One region of the Streptomyces sp. GL_141 genome, then DNA from elsewhere that is predicted to be linked to it. Evidence: predicted binding sites of a transcription regulator. Region 1 holds the regulator's gene; the other holds the start of a gene.
What was found. The regulator HspR, encoded in region 1, represses chaperone genes until heat shock. The targets are predictions, from matches to a motif close to TTGAGNNNNNNNNNCTCAA.
Positions count from the first base shown of each region.

Region 2: a site for HspR is predicted at 1,244-1,262, ahead of lon (endopeptidase La). Genes of this name have one in related genera too.

Region 1 is NZ_CM174402.1:3,891,064-3,894,468, reverse strand. It holds gene grpE (nucleotide exchange factor GrpE) at 1-72, shown strand, start outside; gene dnaJ (molecular chaperone DnaJ) at 136-1,338, shown strand; gene AC3IX6_RS16920 (heat shock protein transcriptional repressor HspR) at 1,340-1,792, shown strand; gene AC3IX6_RS16915 (helix-turn-helix transcriptional regulator) at 1,913-2,932, opposite strand; gene AC3IX6_RS16910 (hypothetical protein) at 3,123-3,245, shown strand; gene AC3IX6_RS16905 (Rieske (2Fe-2S) protein) at 3,245-3,405, shown strand, end outside.
Region 2 is NZ_CM174402.1:2,678,737-2,682,141, reverse strand. It holds gene AC3IX6_RS11290 (sulfurtransferase) at 1-159, shown strand, start outside; gene AC3IX6_RS11285 (DUF4097 family beta strand repeat-containing protein) at 399-1,178, shown strand; gene lon (endopeptidase La) at 1,285-3,405, shown strand, end outside.

The DNA of each region.
Region 1 (3,405 bases):
GCGGAGGCCGATTCCGCGTCGGAATCGTCGGACGCATCGGGCAAGGACGCGGATGCCCCCGACAAGGGCTGACGTCGCGGCGCCCTTTGCACGACACGCAGGACAAGAAGTAGCGCGAGAGGAGGGACACCGGGGATGAGCACGAAGGACTTCGTCGAGAAGGACTACTACAAGGTCCTCGGTGTCCCGAAGGACGCCACCGAGGCCGAGATCAAGAAGGCGTACCGGAAGCTCGCCCGCGAGTTCCACCCGGACGCCAACAAGGGCGACGCCTCGGCCGAGGAGCGCTTCAAGGAGATCTCCGAGGCGAACGACATCCTCGGCGACCCGAAGAAGCGCAAGGAGTACGACGAGGCCCGCGCCCTGTTCGGGAGCGGTACGTTGTTCAATCAGGGGGGCCGCCCCGGTCCCGGCGGGGGCGGCGGCTCGTTCAACTTCGACCTCGGTGACCTCTTCGGAGGCCAGCAGCAGGGCGGCGCGGGCGGCGGCTTCGGCGGCGGCGGACTGGGCGACGTCTTCGGCGGCCTGTTCAACCGCGGCGGCGCCGGCCCGGGTGCGGGAACCCGTACCCAGCCGCGCCGCGGCCAGGACATCGAGTCGGAGGTCACCCTCTCCTTCACGGAGGCGGTGGACGGGGCCACGGTCCCGCTCCGGATGTCCTCGCAGGCGCCCTGCAAGGCCTGTTCGGGCACCGGTGACAAGAACGGCACGCCCCGCGTGTGCCCGACCTGCGTCGGCACCGGCCAGGTCTCCCGCGGCAGCGGCGGCGGCTTCTCGCTGACCGACCCCTGCGCGGACTGCAAGGGCCGCGGCCTCATCGCCGAGACCCCCTGCGACATCTGCAAGGGCAGCGGTCGGGCCCGCAGTTCCCGGACCATGCAGGTCCGGATCCCGGCGGGGGTCTCCGACTCCCAGCGGATCCGGCTGCGCGGCAAGGGAGCTCCGGGCGAGCGCGGCGGCCCGGCCGGTGACCTGTACGTGGTCGTGCACGTGGACGCGCACCCGGTCTTCGGCCGCAAGGACGACAACCTCACGGTGACCGTTCCGGTGACCTTCGCGGAGGCGGCGCTCGGAGCCGACATCAAGGTCCCGACCTTGAACGGCCCCTCGGTGACGCTGAAGCTGCCCCCGGGCACCCCGGGCGGCCGCACGATGCGGGCTCGCGGCAAGGGGGCCATCCGCAAGGACGGTACCCGCGGAGACCTGCTCGTGACGGTGGAGGTAGCCGTCCCGACCGAGCTGAACGACAAGGCCCGCGAGGCCATGGAGCTGTACCGCGAGGCGACGGAGTCCGAGGACCCGCGCTCCGCGCTGTTCGAGTCCGCGAAGGGAGCATGACATGGACGGCCGCCGTAGGAGCCACTACCAGCTCACCGATGAGACCCCGGTCTACGTGATCTCGGTGGCCGCCCAGCTCTCGGGCCTGCATCCGCAGACCCTGCGCCAGTACGACCGTCTCGGCCTGGTCTCCCCGGGCCGTACGGCCGGGCGCGGCCGGCGCTACTCGGCCCGTGACATCGAACTGCTCCGCACGGTCCAGGCGCTGTCCCAGGAAGAGGGCATCAACCTGGCCGGCATCAAGCGGATCATCGAGCTGGAGAACCAGGTCGCCGCGCTCCAGCAGCGCGTGGCCGAGCTCTCCAGCGCGGTCGACGGTGCCGCCGCCGTGCTCCAGCAGCGCGAGGCCCAGGTGCACGCCTCGTACCGGCGCGACCTGGTCCCGTACCAGCCTCCGAAGCCGGGCAGTGCCCTGGTCGTCTGGCGGCCGGCGCCCAAGCGCCCGATGGACTGAGCGCGCCCGTACGGACGCGTGGAGAAGGCCCCGCCCGGGGTTTGCCGGGCGGGGCCTTCTCCGTCCGTCACCGGCGGCCCTGAGAGCCGCTGAGGGCCCCTGAGGGCCTCTGGGCGGCCGTCAGAGCCGGGGCTCCGGGTCCTCCAGGATCCCCGAGCGGGCGATGAGGAATCCGAGCTGCGCCCGGCTGCCGCTGCCGAGGGAGGCCGCCAGCTTGGCGATGTGGGCGCGGCAGGTCCGTACGTTCATCCCCAGCCGGCGCGCGATGGCCTCGTCCACGTGTCCCTCGATGAGGAGCTGGGCGATGGAGCGCTGCACGCCGGAGATGCCGCCGGGGGTGTGCTGGTACGTCACCTCCGCCGACAGCGGCACCGCGCGGTGCCACAGCTGCTCGAAGACCTTGATGAGGTAGTCGACCAGCCCGGGGTGGCGCAGTTCCAGGGCCGTCCTGCGGTCGTCGCTCGTGGGGATGAAGGCCACCGTGCGGTCGAAGATCATGAGACGCTCCATGAGCTCTTCGAGCGTGCGGATCTCGACCTTCCCCGCGGAGATCCGGTCCACGTAGGCGAGCGTGCCCTGACTGTGCCGCACGGTGTGCTGGTAGAGCGTCCGTATGCGCACCCCGCGGTTGACGAGGGGTGCGGCGCGCTCCAGCGCCTCCGTGAGGACCGATGTGGACCGCGCGCCGCCCGGCTGTACGGTCAGCACTTCGGTCCGGCACTCCGCGGTGGCCTGGTCGAGGGCGGTGTGGATCTGGTCGAAGCCCTCCAGCACGGTGATGGCGTGGGTGTTCGAGGGGCTCTGGGCGCTGATGGTCAGAAACGGCTCGAATGCGTCGGTGAGATCTATGGTGTCCCGGCGCCGGTCCTGAATCTCCCGTTCCAGTGGATGGAGCCGTTGGGCGAGCGCGACGGACGGGGGAACCGCGCGGAGCTGGTTCGCGTCATCGGGGTCGGGCCGCAGTAGAGCGAATTCGAGCAGGCAGGGGGCGTTCTCGACCTCGCTGCGGGTCACCCGGCCGGTGCTCAGCGCCGCCGTGTAGAGACGCGTCCCCTCGGCGCACATGGACGTGACGGGGTGGGGATGTGTCGGCTTTGTGTTGTTTCTGGGCAAATCTCCACCCCCCAGGGTCCTGAACATGCAAGAACATGATGCATCGTCCCTGTGGCAGCGACGTGCCCGAATGAGCCATCGTCTGACACGCGGGGGAGAAGATTTCCATCAAGTGAGGACGAAGCCGACCATGTACAAGAGAATGCTTCGCTCGGTACTTGCCATTGGGTTCTCCGCCGCTGCGGTCATTGGGGCAGTCAACGCCTTCGGTGGGGACGTGGGGGGCACCGACGCGCCCGCCGTGTCGATAGGCAAGACCGACCTGGGCTGGGACTCGACACCCAACGACTTGGGCTGGGACTCGACCACCGCGTCGACCGACGACCTCGGCTGGGACTGATGACGCCCGACGATCACGGCTTCCGCCGTGAAATGGCATCGGCATACCGCTCCGGCTGGCAGTTCATCGATCTCACCAGCGCCATTCCTTACGTCGGTGACTCGTTGAAGGTCACCTTGTTCGGCCAGCCGATCATCGTGGTGCGGGAAGAGGACGAGGA
Region 2 (3,405 bases), 1.2 Mb from region 1:
CGGGAGCGGCTGTACTTCAGCTGCGGCTCGGGGGTCACCGCCTGCGTGCTCGCCCTCGGCGCGGACCTCGCCGGGTACGAGCACCTCGCGGTGTACGACGGCTCCTGGAGCGAGTGGGGCATGCCGTCCCCGGACCGCCCGGTCGTACAGGGGAGTTAGCCCCCACTCCCGGATCCCGCCCGGCCGCATCGAAGCCCGGGAGCGGACCGCGCCGGCGCTCGACGTCCAGCCGATGTGCCCTCCTTCTCCGCGATACCCCCGGCCTCCGGGCCGGGGAAGTCGGGGCATCAGCCGTGGCGCGGCCCCGTCGCCGCCCCGGGGTCGGGGGTTAACCCCACCCCGGATCCGGGCACATGCACCATGCCTGCGCGGGGGCCGCGGCGGGCACGATCGACACCATGACCACGAAGACGCACCTCCGCGGCACCAAGGCCACCGTCACCGTCACTGCCACGGCGCTCGCCGCCGGGCTGCTGCTCACCGGTTGTTCCTTCGGCTCGCTCGTCTCCCGCGGCGGACCGGAGAAGACGGCGAAGACGGACTCCACGGTGGCCGAGGCCGTCACCGCGGTCGACGTGTCGGACCCCGGAAGCGGATCCATCGAGGTGGTCGCCGGATCCGGCCCGGGCGTCGTCGTCCGCCGTACCGTCCGCTATCACGGCGACACCGTGCCCGAGCCCGCCCAGCGGCTCTCCGGCGGCGTCCTGACCCTCGACGCCGGCGATTGCTCCGACCGCTGTTCCGTCGACTACCGGCTGGAGGTTCCGGCCTCCGCCACGGTCCGGGCAGGGAGCAGCAGCGGCCGCGTCACGGTGTCGGGGGTGGCCGCCGCCGACGTCACGACCTCCTCCGGCTCGGTCCGGGCGGACCGGATCGCCGGCCCGGTGAAGATCCGTACCTCCTCGGGCTCGATCGCCGCCGAGGATCTGGCCGGCCCGGGCGCGGACGCCCGTTCGTCCTCCGGCGACGTCCGGCTGGCCTTCGCGAAGGCACCGGGCTCGGTGGCGGTGGAAACCAGCTCGGGCGACGCCGAAGTGAAGGTTCCCGCGGCCGCCTACGCCCTCGACGTGTCCACCACCTCCGGCGAGCGCAAGATCACCGTCCCCACGGACCCGTCCGCGACCGCCCGCGTCGCCGTACGGACCTCCTCGGGCGACATCGTCGTCTCGGCAGTCTGAGCCGCACCCGGAGCTGTTCGCCCCGGGCGAACGGGCGTTGGGGAACATTGGGGCGCGCACGTGCATTGAGTCGGCATAGCTCAACTTCACTGCCGGAGGGAACATCATGGCTTCGACGTCCGTAACGCTCACCCTGCCCGTGCTGCCGCTCGACGACGAGGTCGTGCTGCCCGGGATGGTCGTTCCGCTGGACCTGTCCGACGCCGAGGTGCGGGGTGCCGTCGAGGCCGCGCAGGCAGCTGCCGCGGGCGGCAAGCCGAAGGTGCTGCTCGTGCCGCGGGTCGACGGGAAGTACACCGGCACCGGGGTGCTCGGGACCGTGGAGCAGGTGGGGCGGCTGTCCGACGGGGACCCCGGGGCGCTGATCCGCGGGCGCGGCCGGGTCCGTATCGGGGCCGGGACGACCGGGCCCGGGGCCGCACTCTGGGTCGAGGGCGAAACGGTGGACGAGGCCGTCCCCGATCCGCTGCCCGGCGCCGTCGCCGAGCTCGTCAAGGAGTACAAGGCGCTCGCCACGAGCTGGCTCAAGAAGCGCGGGGCCTGGCAGGTCGTGGACCGGGTGCAGCAGATCGAGGGCGTCGGGGCCCTCGCGGACAACTCCGGGTACTCCCCGTTCCTGACCGTCGAGCAGAAGGTGGAGCTGCTGGAGACGGCCGACCCCGTCGCCCGGCTGCGGATCGCGGTCAAGGCCCTCAGCGACCACCTCGCCGAGCAGGACGTCGCCGAGTCCATCGCCAAGGACGTCCAGGACGGCGTCGACAAGGTCCAGCGCGAGTTCCTGCTGAAGCGGCAGCTCGACGCCGTGCGCAAGGAACTGCGCGAGCTCAGCGGGGAGAAGGAGGGCGAGGAGTCCGACGACTACCGCGCCCGCGTCGAGGCCGCCGACCTGCCCGAGAAGGTACGGGAGGCCGCCCTCAAGGAAGTCGACAAGCTGGAGCGCTCCAGCGACCAGTCCCCGGAGGGGTCCTGGATCCGCACCTGGCTGGACACCGTGCTCGAACTGCCCTGGAACGAGCGGACCGAGGACGAGTACGACATCCGGGGAGCCCGCGCCGTCCTGGACGCGGAGCACGCCGGGCTGAGCGACGTGAAGGACCGGATCACCGAGTACCTGGCGGTGCGCAAGCGCCGCTCCGAGCGCGGGATGGGCGTCGTCGGCGGGCGCAGGGGCGGGGCCGTGCTGGCGCTCGTAGGCCCTCCCGGCGTCGGAAAGACCTCCCTCGGGGAGTCCGTGGCCCACGCCATGGGGCGCAAGTTCGTCCGCGTGGCCCTCGGCGGAGTCCGCGACGAGGCCGAGATCCGCGGGCACCGGCGTACGTACGTGGGCGCGCTGCCCGGCCGGATCGTACGGGCGATCAAGGAAGCCGGGTCCATGAACCCGGTCGTCCTGCTCGACGAGATCGACAAGGTCGGCTCCGACTTCCGGGGGGACCCGGCGGCGGCGCTGCTCGAAGTCCTCGACCCGGCCCAGAACCACACCTTCCGGGACCACTACCTGGAGGTGGAACTGGACCTGAGCGACGTGGTGTTCCTCGCCACCGCGAACGTGCTGGAGGCCATCCCCGAAGCCCTCGCCGACCGGATGGAACTGGTCCGCCTCGACGGCTACACCGAGGACGAGAAGGTCGTCATCGCCCGCGACCACCTGCTGCCCCGGCAGCTGGAGCGCGCCGGCCTGGCCGCGGAGGAAGTGGTCCTGGAGGAGGACGCGCTGCGCAAGCTGGCGGGGGAGTACACCCGCGAGGCGGGCGTGCGCACCCTGGAGCGTTCCCTCGCCCGGCTGCTGCGCAAGGTGGCCTCCCAGCACGAGCTGGGGGAGCGGGAGCTGCCGCTGCGGATCGGCGCCGAGGACCTGCGGGCCCTCATCGGGCGGCCGCACCACGTACCGGAGTCCGCGCAGGACCCGGCCGAGCGGCGCACCGCGGTACCGGGCGTGGCCACCGGCCTCGCCGTGACCGGGGCGGGCGGCGACGTCCTGTTCGTCGAGGCCTCGCTGGCCGATCCCGAGACGGGCGCGGCCGGGCTCACGCTGACGGGCCAGCTCGGAGACGTGATGAAGGAGTCGGCGCAGATCGCGCTCAGCTTCCTGCGCTCCCACGGTGCCGAGCTGGAACTCCCGGTCGCCGACCTGAAGGACCGGGGCGTGCACATCCACTTCCCGGCGGGCGCGGTGCCCAAGGACGGTCCGAGCGCGGGCATCACGATGACGACGGCGCTGGCCTCGCTG